DNA from 3 places in the Arthrobacter sp. NQ7 genome. Region 1 is predicted to be linked to each of the others. Evidence: predicted binding sites of a transcription regulator. Region 1 holds the regulator's gene; each other region holds the start of a gene.

The links. Region 1 encodes LexA, which represses DNA repair genes until DNA is damaged. Its sites were predicted from a motif close to TCGAACANNTGTTCGA; they were not measured.
Region 2: PUN71_RS19600 (LexA family protein) is a predicted target of LexA. The motif match lies at 2,285-2,300, and genes of this name have one in related genera.
Region 3: PUN71_RS19100 (LexA family protein) is a predicted target of LexA. The motif match lies at 2,894-2,909, and genes of this name have one in related genera.

Annotation. Positions count from the first base shown of each region.
Region 1 is NZ_JARFXU020000024.1:27,350-32,132, forward strand. It holds gene PUN71_RS19305 (ATP-dependent DNA helicase) at 1-1,838, shown strand, start outside; gene lexA (transcriptional repressor LexA) at 1,912-2,649, opposite strand; gene PUN71_RS19315 (LysM peptidoglycan-binding domain-containing protein) at 3,001-3,378, shown strand; gene PUN71_RS19320 (histidinol-phosphate transaminase) at 3,500-4,618, shown strand; gene hisB (imidazoleglycerol-phosphate dehydratase HisB) at 4,680-4,783, shown strand, end outside.
Region 2 is NZ_JARFXU020000025.1:13,077-17,859, reverse strand. It holds partial or broken gene PUN71_RS19615 (sulfonate ABC transporter substrate-binding protein) at 1-57, opposite strand, end outside; gene PUN71_RS19610 (lmo0937 family membrane protein) at 334-480, shown strand; gene PUN71_RS19605 (Y-family DNA polymerase) at 533-1,831, opposite strand; gene PUN71_RS19600 (LexA family protein) at 1,840-2,271, opposite strand; gene PUN71_RS19595 (hypothetical protein) at 2,528-2,839, shown strand; gene PUN71_RS19590 (HAD family hydrolase) at 2,934-3,752, shown strand; gene PUN71_RS19585 (hypothetical protein) at 3,854-4,117, shown strand; gene PUN71_RS19580 (glycerophosphodiester phosphodiesterase family protein) at 4,162-4,783, shown strand, end outside.
Region 3 is NZ_JARFXU020000023.1:54,670-59,452, forward strand. It holds gene PUN71_RS19085 (GIY-YIG nuclease family protein) at 13-801, shown strand; gene PUN71_RS19090 (hypothetical protein) at 784-1,095, opposite strand; gene PUN71_RS19095 (Y-family DNA polymerase) at 1,118-2,416, opposite strand; gene PUN71_RS19100 (LexA family protein) at 2,449-2,880, opposite strand; gene PUN71_RS19105 (hypothetical protein) at 2,996-3,535, shown strand; gene PUN71_RS19110 (histone-like nucleoid-structuring protein Lsr2) at 3,532-3,855, opposite strand; gene PUN71_RS19115 (serine hydrolase domain-containing protein) at 4,615-4,783, shown strand, end outside.

The sequences.
Region 1 (4,783 bases):
ATGCCCTGGAAAGCAACAAGCCTGCGCTGGTGTCCACGGCCACGCTGGCACTGCAGACCCAGATCGTCGGCAGGGACCTGCCCCGGCTCCTGAAGAACATCACCCCTGCCCTGGAACGGCCGGTCAAGGTGGCGCTGGTCAAGGGAAGGTCCAATTACGTCTGCCGGCACAAGCTCGACGGCGGGTTCCCCTCCGAGGAGCCGTCGGAGGGCCAGCTCTTCTCCCTCGGCGAGGACACCAGCGTGCCGCATTTCGCCGCTTCCGTCGGCGGCCCTTCCTCCCAGCTGGGCAAGGAAGTGGTGCGCCTGCGCGAGTGGGCGGAAAAGACGGCCACCGGCGACCGGGACGAGCTCCTCCCCGGCGTGACGGACCGTGCCTGGCGGCAGGTCTCGGTGACCGCCATGGAGTGCCTGGGTGCCCAGAAGTGCCCCATGGCCGCCGAATGTTTCAGCGAGCTGGCGCGCCAGGACGCGGCCGAGGCTGACGTCGTGGTCACCAACCACGCCATGCTGGCCGTGAGTGCGTTCGAAGGACTCGCTGTCCTGCCCGAATACGACGTCGTCGTGGTGGATGAGGCACATGAACTGCAGGACCGCGTCACCGGGGCCGTGTCGGGGCAGCTGTCTGTCGCCATGGTGCACGCTGCCGCCTCGGGCGCCCGGAAACACACCGCCATCACCGTCGATGCCCTGAACGCCGCAGCCGCCAACCTCGAGCTGGCGCTGGCCGGCGTACCCAACGGCCTGCTGCCCAACGGCCTGAACGATGAGCAGCTCGACTGCGTCGACCAGCTCCGCGAGGCCTGCCGTGCCGCGCTGTCCGACTCCAAGGGCGACAGCAACACCACGGCCGACGGCGGGCGGCAGCTTGCCCGGTCCCGGCTCATGCTCATCCTGGAACTGTGCGAGCGGTTGATCACTGCCCGGGAAAACCGGGAGGTGGTGTGGTTCTCGCGCGCCAGCACGTTCGACCCCGGCCAGGGATATTCCCAGCCTGATGAATCGGCACCGGTACTGGTCAACATTGCCCCGCTGTCAGTGGCAGGAAAATTGCGGGAAGGGCTTTTCAACGGGCACACCGTGGTCCTGACCTCCGCCACGTTGGCCATTGGTTCGGCATTTGAACCCGCGGCAGGGGGACTCGGCCTGATCGGCGACGGCGCGCCGAGCTGGACGGGCGTGGATGTTGGCTCGCCCTTCGACTATCCACGGCAAGGAATCCTTTACGTGGCCGGGCACCTGCCGAAGCCCGGCCGCGGGGTCTCGGCGGAGGCGCTCGAGGAACTGGAAGCACTCATCAAGGCATCCGGCGGGGGAGCGCTGTGCCTCTTTTCGTCCCGCCGTGCGGCGGAGGAAGCCGCCGACGCCCTGCGGCCCAAGCTCGATGTGACGGTCCTCTGCCAAGGCGAATCGACCATGACAGCCCTCGTCAAGCAGTTCGCGGACGAACCCGACACCTGCCTGTTCGGAACCATGTCGCTGTGGCAGGGCGTTGACGTCCCGGGAGGTTCCTGCCGGCTGGTGGTGATCGACCGCATCCCGTTCCCGCGGCCGGATGATCCGCTGATGACGGCGCGTTCCCGCGCTGTGGCACAAGCCGGGGGCAACGGCTTCATGTCGGTATCGGCCACGCATGCCGCCATCCGGCTCGCCCAGGGCGCCGGGCGGCTGATCCGATCCACCGGGGACAAGGGAGTGGTGGCCGTGCTTGATTCACGGCTGGCAACCGAGCGGTACGCCGGATTCCTGCGGGGTGCGCTGCCGCCGTTCTGGGCCACCACCGACCGCAGCAAGGCACTGGCCGCGCTGTCCAGGCTGGGGGCGGACGCCACCAAATAGGCGGCGCCCCCAAGCCGAAGGGCCGCGGCTTCGGATGCCCGCCTCCTCGGATGCCCGACGGGAAGGAACGCGGTCAGAGGGAGCGCAGGACCGAAACAACCTTGCCCATGATCGTGGCGTGGTCGCCCAGGATCGGTTCGTACTGCGTGTTCTGCGGGAGCAGCCACGTGTGTCCGTCCCGTTGGCGGAACGTCTTGACGGTTGCCTCGTCGTCGAGCAGGGCAGCGACAATATCGCCGTTGGCGGCGTCCGCCTGGCGCCGCACCACCACCCAGTCTCCATCGCAGATGGCGGCGTCCACCATGGAATCCCCGGCAACCCTCAGCATGAAGAGTTCGCCCTGTCCCACGAGTTGGCGGGGGAGTGGCATGACATCCTCGACAAGTTGCTCGGCAAGGATTGGGCCGCCGGCCGCGATCCGCCCCACGAGCGGCACCATTGCGGTATCCAGGGCGCTGGGCAGTTCAGCTACGCCGGCACCCGCACCGGCCGCCGTCGGGGCAGGCGCCGTACCGGCGGTTTTTCCAGCGCCGCCGTCCAGGGTGAGGGGCATCAGCACTTCCATGGCCCGGGGCCGCTTGGGGTCGCGGCGCAGGTAGCCAAGCTTTTCCAACTGGGATAGCTGGTGGGTCACGCTGGAAAGGCTGGCAAGCCCCACGGTGTCGCCGATCTCGCGCATCGAAGGCGGATAGCCGTTCTCATTGACCGAGCGCTGGATCGTTTCCAGGATCTTCTTCTGCCGCAGGGTCAGGCCCTTGGCGCTCCTCCTGGGTTGCGGGTCGGTCCTGCCCGCGGCGGCTGCTGCTGCCATATTCGCCAATGCCTTTCGCTTGCCGCCTTATCCAGCGGGCGCTGTTTCCACACCGCCGCCGGAAGGACCCCATCTGTCATTGTCAGACCCTGCTGATCAACTACGGGAGTGGTTGTTCTGTGGTTCAAAACTAGGCCAGTCACAGTGCTTTTTCAAACATTTGTTCTAGCGAGTCTCGACATTGTTCGTTGATAAGTGCTAAAAATAAACAAGCAAAGTTCGAACATGTGTTCTAACCAGCGAATGCCTCCCTCGAAGACGGCCGAACGAAGTTTCGGGCCCGGATGCGAGTGGCGGGGGCAGCGGCGGGCGGACACCGGGCAGCACGGCAGGTCCAGGAGGGCTTAGTTCATGTCAGCTTTATCTCTTCACCAGGTTTCCCACAGCAGTTTCGCCCGCAAGGCACCATCCGCGCCGGGGCCTCTGCGGCTAACCCGCCGCGGGCGCATTGTGCTGATCGGAGCCCCGCTCGTACTCCTCGCCGTGGTCCTGCTGTCGCTGAGCGGGTTCTTCAATTCGCCCGCCAAGGCCTCGGACTCCGCCGCCGGCCTGGCGGTGACGCCAACAGTCACCGTGACCGTGCAGCCGGGCCAGTCCCTGTGGGCCATCGCGGGAACTGTCGCCCCGGACCGTGACGCCCGGGACGTGGTGGCGGATATCGTCCAGCTCAACAACCTTGGAGCCGGCAGCGTCATTCCGGGCCAGCAACTCTTCGTACCCACACGCTGACCAGCTGCATGCGGGACGATCCGGCCTTATCAGGCCACCCAGTGGTCCTGGGAACGCCTGCCGACGGCGAACAGCACCCGTCACATTTTCCGGCCGTTGCCGCGGCAACTAAACTGTTCAGGTGAACGACCAGCTAGAACGCCTGAACCGGCTTCCCCTCCGCAGCAATCTCCGCGGGCTGACTCCTTACGGGGCGCCCCAACTGGACGTCCCCATCCTGCTGAACGTCAATGAAAACACCCATGGTGTACCCGCTGATGTGCGTGCCGCCATCGCAGCGGCTGTCACGGAAGCCGCTGCCGGACTCAACCGTTACCCGGACCGGGAGTTCACGGAGCTCCGCAAGGCCCTGGCTGAGTACCTTGGCCATGGCCTGGACGAAACCAATCTATGGGCAGCCAACGGCTCCAATGAAGTTCTGCAGCAGATCCTCCAGGCCTTCGGCGGCCCCGGCAGGACTGCCCTGGGTTTCCCGCCCACGTACTCCATGTACCCGCTCCTGGCCAGCGGAACGGACACCCAGTACATCACCGGTGAGCGCGCCGAAGGGTACGGCCTGAGCGCAGAGTCCGCGGCCCGGCAGGTCAAGGAACTGCAGCCGAACATCGTGTTCCTCTGCTCGCCCAACAACCCCACCGGCACTGGCCTCGGCCTGGACGTGGTGGAGGCGGTCTACGAGGCAGGCGAAGACAGCCAAGCCATCGTCATCGTTGACGAGGCGTACCACGAGTTCGCACATGACGGCACGCCCAGCGCCCTGACCCTGCTGCCCGGCAGGGAACGGCTGATCGTCTCCCGCACCATGAGCAAGGCCTTCGCCCTGGCCGGCGCCCGCCTTGGCTACATGGCAGCAGCTCCCGAGGTCACCGATGCCCTGCGCCTGGTGCGCCTGCCCTACCACCTTTCCGCCATCACCCAGGCGACCGCGCTTGCGGCCCTGGAGCACCGGGAGGCCCTGATGGCCGACGTCGAGGACATCAAGAAGCAACGGGACCGCATCGTGTCGGAACTGGCAAGGATGGGTCTCGAGCCCGCCGCGTCCGACTCCAACTACGTGTTCTTCGGAGGGCTGGAAAACCCCCACCAGGTGTGGCAGGAACTGCTGGAGGCCGGTGTGCTGATCCGCGACGTCGGCATCCCGGGCCACCTGCGGGTGACTGCGGGAACTGAGGCGGAAACCACAGCCTTCCTTGAGTCCCTGGAACGCATCCTTGCGGGCCACGCCGCCCTTCCCGCCTAGACTTGATACTGCGGCGCTGGGCGCCTTGAACCACTTCTTCTCCCACAAAGGATCCTTCACCATGAGTTCAACCGGATCGAATGCTGCTGCGGCCCGGACCGCCCGCATGGAGCGAGCCACCAGCGAGTCCTCCGTGCTCGTGGAGATCAACCTCGACGGAACCGG
Region 2 (4,783 bases), on a different contig from region 1:
GGCGACGATGCGGGTTGAGGACTGGACGTGCGGGTTCTTGTCCTGCTGGTTTGCCATGGGGAAATCCTTTGCTGGGGCGGATGCTGAGACGAGATTACGGAGCGCCCGCCACCCCCACAATCAATCCCGTAGCGGGCGTTCACGCGGCGACGCGAACGCTCAACGCGGCGTAGCGCGGCGTCAAAAATCGTCGCGCGGCGTCTCCAACCGGTGGCTGGGGCCCACGGCAGCGGCCAAGCCTGTGGCCAGCAGGTGTGGGCCCTGATTCGCCCCCTTGCCCGGTGGGTACCTACACCGCATGGGGATCTCGTAAAACTAGGAAAGGACACACTCATGTTGCTTTGGATTGCCATCATCATCGCCGTTCTGTGGCTTCTTGGACTGCTCGCGAACATTGGCGGCGGCCTGATCCACATTCTCCTGGTCGTCGCAGTCGTGGTCCTGATCATCCACTTCGTCCGCGGCAGGTCCCGCGTCTAGCAAGCTGCCGCTCCCCCCGCCGGCCGGCAGCCCGGCGGCGGGGCCCGGTGGTTCACGCAGCCTTTACCAAAGGCAGTTCGTCCCAATGCGTGGTGTAGCGGGGCGAGCGCATGTCGCGTTTCATGGTCCAGTCCAGTCCCGACCTGATGCCGGCGTGCCCCAACCCAATGGAGCTCCGGCCAAACTTCTTGCCCACGTCCTCAAGAAGGGGCCCGATTCCGCGGTCCTCGTGGGGGTTCACGAACGGCTCCAGCGGCGGCTGGTTCCCTGTGGGACGGAGGTCTGTGAGCATGAGGCCGGCCTTGGCGTATTTGAGTCCGTCCCGGATGTGGGGCAGGAGCGCGTGGGCGGCCCTGGTGAGCAGGACCGGATCCGCCGTGGGCATCGGAAGCGCGACGCACACGGATGGATACGCCTGTTCGTGGTTCCTGAAGGGGGACGTGGCAGCGAACGCCGTCAGGACCTTCGCCTGCAACCCGTGCTTGGATAGCCGGGCGCTCGCCTGCTGTCCATAGATGCTGAGCACCTCGCGCAGGCATGCCGCTGTTGTGACGGGGGTAGCGAAGGAGCGGGAAAAGATCAGCTGGTCGCGGCCGATGCGCTCCTCCTCCATGGGGATGCAGGGGGTTCCCCGCAACTCCAGGACCGTCCGCATCACCACCACCGAGAACCTGTCCCTGATCATGACGGGGTCCGCGCGGACCAGGTCCAGGACGTTGAAGATTCCCAGGATGTTGAGCCGCCGGGTGAGCCGCCCGGCGATGCCCCAGATCTCGTCCACGGGCAAGCGGGCCAGCAATGCCTCCCGCACCTCCTGCGGGACGGCGTCCCACAGGCAGACTCCGCCGAAAGCTGCATTGTTCTTGGCCCACTTGTTGCAGAGCTTGGCCAGGGTTTTAGTGGGGGCAATGCCAACGCACACCGGCACCCCCACATGCCGCCGCACGGCGTCCTTCATCCGGCGGCCCAAAGCCAGCAGCTCTTCCGGCCCGCCCTTCACGCCCAGGAACGCCTCGTCGATGCTGTAGACCTCAAGCCATGCAGAGTACCTGCCCAGCAGTTCCATCACCCGGGCGCTGATGTCCCCGTAGAGCTCATAGTTGCTGGACTTCGCCACCAGGCCCCATTCCTTGGCCCGCGGCGCAAGCTTGAACCAGGGCTCGCCGGTGGAGATGCCCAGGGTCTTCGCCTCAGGGGAGCGGGTCACCGCGCAGCCGTCATTGTTGGACAGCACCACCAGCGGCCGTCCCTCCAATGAGGGATCGAAAGCCCGCTCGGCCGAGGCGTAGAAGCAGTTGACGTCCACGTGGGCAATCTGCGGCATCCGCCGCATCAGGGCCGGCTTAGCCATGCTGCTCCTTACACATGGTGGAGGCACCTGGTGGCTACGCCCCAGATGGTCAACTCGGACAGGGCAGGAACGTGGATGTCCGGATACTTCGGGTTCTCTGCCTGCAGTACCACCCCTGTGCGGGTGATGCGGAGCCGCTTCACGGTCAGTTCTCCATCCAGCACAGCGATCACCACGGATCCGTCGCGGGGCTCCAGCGCCCGGTTCACGATCAGTTCATCGCCGTCGCTGATGCCGGCGCCCTCCATGGAATCACCGGTTACCCGGACCACAAAGGTGCTGGTGATGTCCTTGATCAGGTGTGCATTGAGGTCAATGCGGCCATCGAAGTAGTCCTGTGCCGGCGACGGGAAGCCCGCTGCCACCGCCACGGGGGAGATCAGCACCGAGAACAGGGAGGCGCCCGCATCTATCACGCGGGGACCGACAATAACGCCCACAACACACCTTTATTCGAAAATACGTTCGATAGTTTCAGTGTAGCGCCGGTGGCTGACAACGGGCACTCCCCCTGCCAGGCGGCGGAGAGTCCGCGGCTAACGAAGGGCTGCAGCCGTCGTCCACTGTTCTTGAGCCATTCTTTACCGGATCAGGCCGCGTCCTTGTGCTTCATCCCCCATCCTGAGCCTGGGTGGTTGCCGCCCTGCCAGCAGGTGGGCGGCCAGCTGCCCGGCCGGATCGAGGAAAGGACCTGTCGTGAAATTTGAAGTCGCGGACCGGGGTCAAGGGCCGTCCTGGTGGCGCTCTGAAAACGGTGAACTGCTGGCGTGGCCGGGCCGCTATTTCGCGTCCATGGCCTTCGCCGAACGTGAGGCAGCCGCCTTCAAGGCAGCTGCCGCCAATGCCACCTTCGAAATCTTCCGGAGTTCGGAGGGGTGGCGGTGGAGGGCTGTGCAGCCGGTGGACTACTGCATGGCCTATTCGCCGGGCGCCTTCACCAGGCCGGCCCAGGCCCGCAAGGCCGGAAGGGAGATCAGGCACAAGGTCCAGCACGCCGTCGGCCCCTGACTGCAAGATGGGACGCGCCCGGTCCCAGAGCCACTCCCGGGCCATGCTCCACCCTGCGCACCCCGGCGGCCGGACGCCCACGTAGACTGGCAGGATGCGGCTGGTTGCAAGCGATATCGACGGAACAATCCTTGGGCACGATGGAAAAATCAGCCCCCGCACCATCCGCGCCTTCCACGCCTGCCGGGAAGCCGGCGTCGAACTTGTCTTCGTCACCGGCCGGCCGCCGCGGTGGCTGCACCCGCTCGAGGAGCAGCTCGGCCACACCGGGCGGGTGATCTGCTCCAATGGTGCCGTCGTCTGGGACCTTGAGGCGGACCGCCTGGTCTCCGCCCGCGCCCTCGCCATCGGGACAGTCCTGGAACTCCGCCGCATCATCAAGGAACTCCGGCCCGCCGCGCTGTTCGCCGCCGAAACGCTCAGCGGATTCCACCTCGAGCCCGGCTTCATCGAAAACGGGTCCAGTGAACTGCTTGCCGAGTTCACTCCCGCGCCGCTGAAGGACACGCTTACCGATGACGACGCGGTGGTCAAGTTTCTCGCCATCGTCCGCGAAGGCACGCCCGATGACTTCCTGGCTGAGGTGGCGCCCGTCGTCGCACACCTGGCCGCCGCCACGCACTCCTCGCCGGGCGTCGCCATGCTCGAACTGTCCCTGCCCGGCGTCAACAAGGCAGTCACCCTGGCGGAATATGCCGCGGCCCTGGGAATCGACGCCGCCGACGTCGTCGCCTTTGGCGACATGCCCAATGACATTGAGATGCTCCGCTGGGCCGGCCACGGTTATGCCATGGCCAGCGGCCATCCGGAAGCCATCCGGGCAGCAGGGCAGCAGGCGCCGCATTTTGACGACGACGGCGTAGCCCAGGTTTTGGAGGCCAGGCTGGCTTCCCTGGGCGTCCAGTTTTCCTGATCCCCAAACTCCCAGCTGCCGCTCACCTGGCGTTTACCTTTCCGCCGTAGCCTCAAACGTGGAAAGCAGGCACCTCGTACGCCGGCTCTTAGGGGGCAACCATGGCAAAGAACGTCAAGCAGCACCTTGCCGATGCACCGCTGCGCACAGCGATGCCCGCTCCGCACTGGAAGCAGCTGCGGCAGGGTGACCGCGTCCGGGTCCTGTTCTCGCCGGGCTTCGAGGCAGGCGGCGTGGTGGACACGATCACCCCTGACCATACGGCGGTGTGGGTCCACCTCGACGGTGGCCGTGGCCGGACCCTGCTGCACTGCGGCGACGGCGTGGACATCGTTGCGTGCGGGGAGACCGACTGCCGGGAATGACCGCACCGGCCTGATCCAGGTGCTGCTGGCGGTACGCTCGCAGTGTGACCCTGCCCTTTTTTGACCATCAAGACCCGTCCGGGCGGCAGCTTCCCATCGCCATGGCGCACCGTGGGTTCTCGACGGAGGGGCTGGAGAACTCCATGGCCGCGTTCCGTTCCGGCGTCAGCCTGGGATTCCGGTATCTCGAAACCGATGTGCACACTACTGCGGACGGCGTTCTGCTGCTCTTTCACGACGAAACCCTTGACCGCGTGACCGACGGCAAGGGGCGGGTAGCGGACCTGCCGGCCGCGGACGTGGCCAAAGCGCGGATCAGCGGCCGCGAGCCCATCCCCACCTTCGACGAACTGGTCACCACACTTCCCGACGCCCGGCTGAACCTCGACGTCAAGGACTGGGGCTCAGTCCGCAGCACTGCCGCCGCCATCGAGCGGCACCAAGTGCACCACCGGGTACTGGTCACCAGTTTTTCCGACCGGCGGCGGCGGGCGGTGCTGAAGCTGCTCAGCCGGCCGGTGGCCTCCTCGGCGGGAGTGGGCTCAACGGCGCTTTTCACCCTGCTGGGCCCTGTGCTCCCGCGTCCGGTGTTCCGGTTTTTGATGCGTCCGGTCCTTCGCGACATCCACGCCCTGCAGGTTCCCGTGCGTTACGGGCGGCTCCGTG
Region 3 (4,783 bases), on a different contig from region 1:
TAGGATTGCGGCATGTACGACGATGACGGCATGGCGGCGCTGCGGCAGCGGCGTACCCCGGTCAAGCATTTTGGGGAGACGCTGCGGGCCAGCAAGTACAGCTATCGGCTCAAGCGGGCCGAGTATGCACTCATCAGCCGGAAGCCAACGGCGAAGCGGCCCCGGTATGAGTACAGCGCCGAGGAGTGGGACGCAGAGGCCTGGGCGTTTGAAGACGAGGCGCACATGCGGTTCTCTGATGAGTTCTGTGAGGACCGTCGGCAGGCGGCGCTGGAGAACTTTGACCTCAACATGGCGTTCTTCAAACAGCTCTCCGGAAAGGGCTTTCTGGACGCACTGAGCGGCATGCTGGCCAAGCATGAGAGCCTCCAGCCCGTCAAAGACCTGCGTGACTGGGCAGGCGTAGAGGGCGTCTACGTCATGGTCCTCGACCGATACAAGCAGGCCTACACCGGGCAGGCTGAAGACATCCGGGGGCGGATCAAGAGGCACTGGAGCGGCACCAAGCAGTTCGACCGTCTGATTTTCGAAGACAAGGAAACCTCAGTCCTGTCCATCGACTCGTTCAGGGCCTTGGATACCAGCCGCATCTTCGCGGCTAAAACTAAGCGGCGGTGGGAGCTGGAGCGGCGCATCGTCAACGATTACCAGCCGGACTTCCTTCTCAACCGGGTTCCCGGTGGCGAAAGACCTACGGGAGACCGATTCCTGTTATGGGAGGTCAAGCGGCGGCAGTTGCTGGCCAACACCCGGGAAAGCAAGGAGGAGTCCGGAGCCGTTGATTTAGTCGTTGCTGATTGACTCCAGCAGCCACTGCTCCGAGAGGGGCTCACGGCGCAGCTCAAACGTCGTCAACGGGGACATAGAATCAGCGCGCACCTGCACTTGCCAGTGCTCGATGTCCACGACGTTGCCGATGCCGACCGGGACGCTTCTCCTGGTCTCCCACCAGGAATCCCGCGTGAAGCAGTGGACAGGCTCTGCTGCCACGGCCCACAGCTTCCCGTCATACCGGACCGCCAGCGGAGTGCCGGCTTTGGTGAAGCGGACCGCCACGGGGATGTTCAGGGCGGGTGCTTCGGGGGTGGCTGTCATTTCGGGTCACTCTTTCGGTGAGTTAGGCGGCTTTGACGAGAGGTAGCTCGTCCCAGTGCGTGGTGTAGCGGGGTGAGAGCATGTCGCGTTTCATGGTCCAGTCGGGCCCTCCCCTGATGCCACCGTGGCCCAGACCGATCGAGCCGCGGCCGTACCGGCGGGCGACGTCCTCCAGGAGCGAGCCGATGTGGCGCTCCTCGTGCGGGTTCTCGAAGAGGGACAGCGGCGCCTGGTTGCCGGTCGGGCGCAGGTCGGTGACCATAATGCCGGCCTTGGCATAGCGGATGCCCTCGACGATCCGCGGCAGCAGCGCGTGGGCAGCCTTGGTCAGGAGGACAGGGTCGGCAGTGCGCATCGGCAGCGGGACGCACACCGAGGGGTAGGACGTGTCTTTCGGGTTGAAGTGCGAGGTGCCGGCGAAGGCGGTAAGGACCTTGGCCTGCAGCCTATGCTTCGCCAGCCGCGCCGAGGCCTGCTGCCCGTATGCGCTCATCACCTGTCGGATGCCGGCAGCGGTGGTGATGGGCTTGGCGAAGGAGCGGGAGAAGATCAGCTGATCGCGCCCGATCCGTTCCTCCTCCATCGGGATGCACGGGGTGCCCTGGAGTTCCAGGACGGTGCGCATCATGACGATGGAGAACCGGTCGCGGATCATGACCGGGTCGGCGCGGACCAAATCGAGGATCGTGAAGATGCCCATGCCGTTAAGTCGCCTTGTCAGCCGGCCCGCGATGCCCCAGACCTCCTCCACGGAGAGCCGCTCCAGCAGCGCTTCCCGCACCGCCGCGGGAACGGACTCCCAGTGGCACACTCCCCCGAATGCCGGGTTGTTCTTGGCCCACTTGTTGCACAGTTTCGCCAGGGTCTTCGTGGGCGCGATCCCGACGCAGACGGGAACGCCCACGTGCCGCCGTACCGCGGCTTTCATAGTCCGGCCGAGGTCGAGCAGCTGCTCGGGTACACCCTTGACGCCCAGGAAGGCTTCGTCGATGCTGTACACCTCGAGCCACGCGGAGTACCGGCCCAGCAGTTCCATCACCCTGGCGCTGATGTCGCCGTAGAGCTCGTAGTTGCTGGACAGGGCCACGAGCCCCCACTCTTTGGCCCGGGGGGCGAGTTTGAACCACGGATCGCCCATCGCGATGCCAAGCTTCTTGGCCTCTGGGGACCGGGTCACGGCGCAGCCGTCATTGTTGGACAGTACGATCACCGGCTTGCCCTCCAGGGAGGGGTTGAACGCCCGCTCCGCGGAGGCATAGAAGCAGTTGACGTCCAGGTGGGCAATCTGTGGCATCCGCCGCATCACCGCTGGCTTAGACATGGCCGGGGTCGCATCTGATGCGGAAACGCGCGCTACACATGGTGAAGACACCTGGTGGCAACGCCCCAGATCGTCAGGTCGGAAAGTGACGGCACGGGGATGTCAGGGTAGGCGGGGTTCTCGGCCTGCAGCACGACGCCGGCGGTGGTGATCCGCAGCCTCTTGATCGTCAGCTCCCCGTCCAGGACCGCCACGACCACGCATCCGTCGTGCGGTTCGAGCGCTCGGTTTACGACCAGCTCGTCGCCGTCGCTAATGCCGGCACCCTCCATCGATGATCCGGACACGCGCACGATATAGGTGCTCGCGACGTCCTTGATCAGGTGTTCGTTCAGGTCGATCCGGCCCTCGAAATAGTCCTGCGCCGGCGACGGATAACCCGCCGCGACCGGCACCGGGGAGGCCAGGACCAGCAGCATGGACACCTCCGCATCTACCACACGAGGGCCGACAATTACAGGCACAACACACCTTTATTCGAACATACCTTCGACTACTCAGTGTACGCGTGGCCCCGGACAAAGGAGCCTGTCGGAATGAAATGAAGGTGTTGCGCTGGCGAGGGGTAGCATTCGCGGAATGAACGATGAGCTCACGGCTCGCCTGGTGCGTCAGGCGATGCAAGCAACCGCTGAGGGAGAGGCGGTCGACGGCCGCCCGGAGGCCGCGCTGTCACTAAGGGCCGTGGGCTTGTCCGTTGAGTCCATCGCTCAAAAACTCGGCTGCAGCACATCGGTGGTCCAGGCTGCCCTGGATACCGCCGCCGCCCGCCGCCCTCGCGGATTGCGGCGCGAGGAGCGCTTCCCGTACGAGCTGCACGTCCTGCTCGCTGCCAAGCTCCGCGACCACCCGGAACTGCGCGACCTGGCCAGAGCGAACATCCGGCGCATGCGCGAAACGCCCAGGGCCCCAATGGCTGAAGACTGGGTGGACCGGTGGGAGGAGATCCTGGACCTGTCGGCGGATGCTGCGGAGCGCCAGATGCTGCGAGGTGATGAGCTGGGCAGCGACCTTCGGCAGATGAGCCCCTTTGCCGGCGCGCTCGACCAGGACGAGCGCGCAGTCGCGATGAAGAAGGCGCAGCTCCTCGCTGGCCTTTCAGCCTCAGGAAGGTCCTAGCTCAAGGAAGCCAGGTACCGCTGCACGACGTCCTCGCGGATGCGGCCGCGAGGATTCACCTCGATGCCGTTCGCGCCTGCCCAAGCTCGGACGGCCTTAGTGTCGGCCGCCGGCGGGAGCTGGCGAACGGCAGCCGCCCTCCCGACCTTCTCCTTGCGCGCCGCCTGCGCATAGCGGGTCAGCACGCCTCGAAGTGCGGCTGCGTTCTGACCTGCCAGGTCAATCTCGTAGTCGGTGCCGTCCAGGCCAAACCGGAGGGTCTCAGTCGCCTCGGATCCATCGAGGTCGTCAATCAGTTCAATCACGGTGCGTGTAGCCATCCGAAGATCGTAACGAGACCCGCCCCTCACAAAATGGTGCAACGCGGCCGAACGCGCTTGTGATCTAGCTCACGACGTGGCCGCTCTTAAGGGCTTTCAAAGCGGATCGTATGTGCTAGCCCGCTGAACTCCCTTTGTCAGACGCCGCATGTGCTTTCGAAACAGTCGTAGAATCTACGCCTCATTTGGAGTTGTATTTTGCGAGACGCAGTCATGCTGAACCAGTTGGCAAAGCTGGACCCCGGCCGTGCCTTTGTGGTTGTCGCGTCAGTCGTGGCGGCAACGAGGGCTTTGCCGCTAGCGCCCAGGGCACCGCGGAATGCTGGAATGCTTGCCATGTTGGTCCTCCCAGAAACAACGAAAAAGGCGACGGGGTAACAGGCGGGGTCCTGTCTGCGCGCGACGTTATTACTTGAGAGTTGGAAAAACCTCACCTCGACAAAGTGATAGTCCAACCGGCGACCCGAAGGACTACCGAGGAATGCTTCCCCGCTGTGTTGGTGAAGAATAAAATTGCTGTGCTGGGGCGGCGGTGCCGTCGTAGTCTGGCCGGACGTGGTGCCGCAGACGGCCAAGCTTGTCTCATAGGCGGAACGGCGGCACCCAATGACCACGAAGTATCACCTGTGGGGGCGCGCGGCCCTCGTATGCGCCCTGGTCCTCACGCCAACTGGCTGCACCCAGTCCAACGATGGACCCACCCCATCTTCGAGCTCACCGAGTCCCTTCGTGTCGCTGGAGCATCAAATCCAGTTGTTCATGGATGAGGGAGCACCCTCCGCCGTCGTACAGATCCGCTGGCCCGATGGCGAGTGGTCCCGAGCCTACGGCGTCCGCGACCTCGAAACCAGGACGGCTGCGCAGCCCACGGACCGCGCAGAGGTCGCCAGCGTCACCAAGACAATGACCGCCGTGGCCGTGCTGAAGC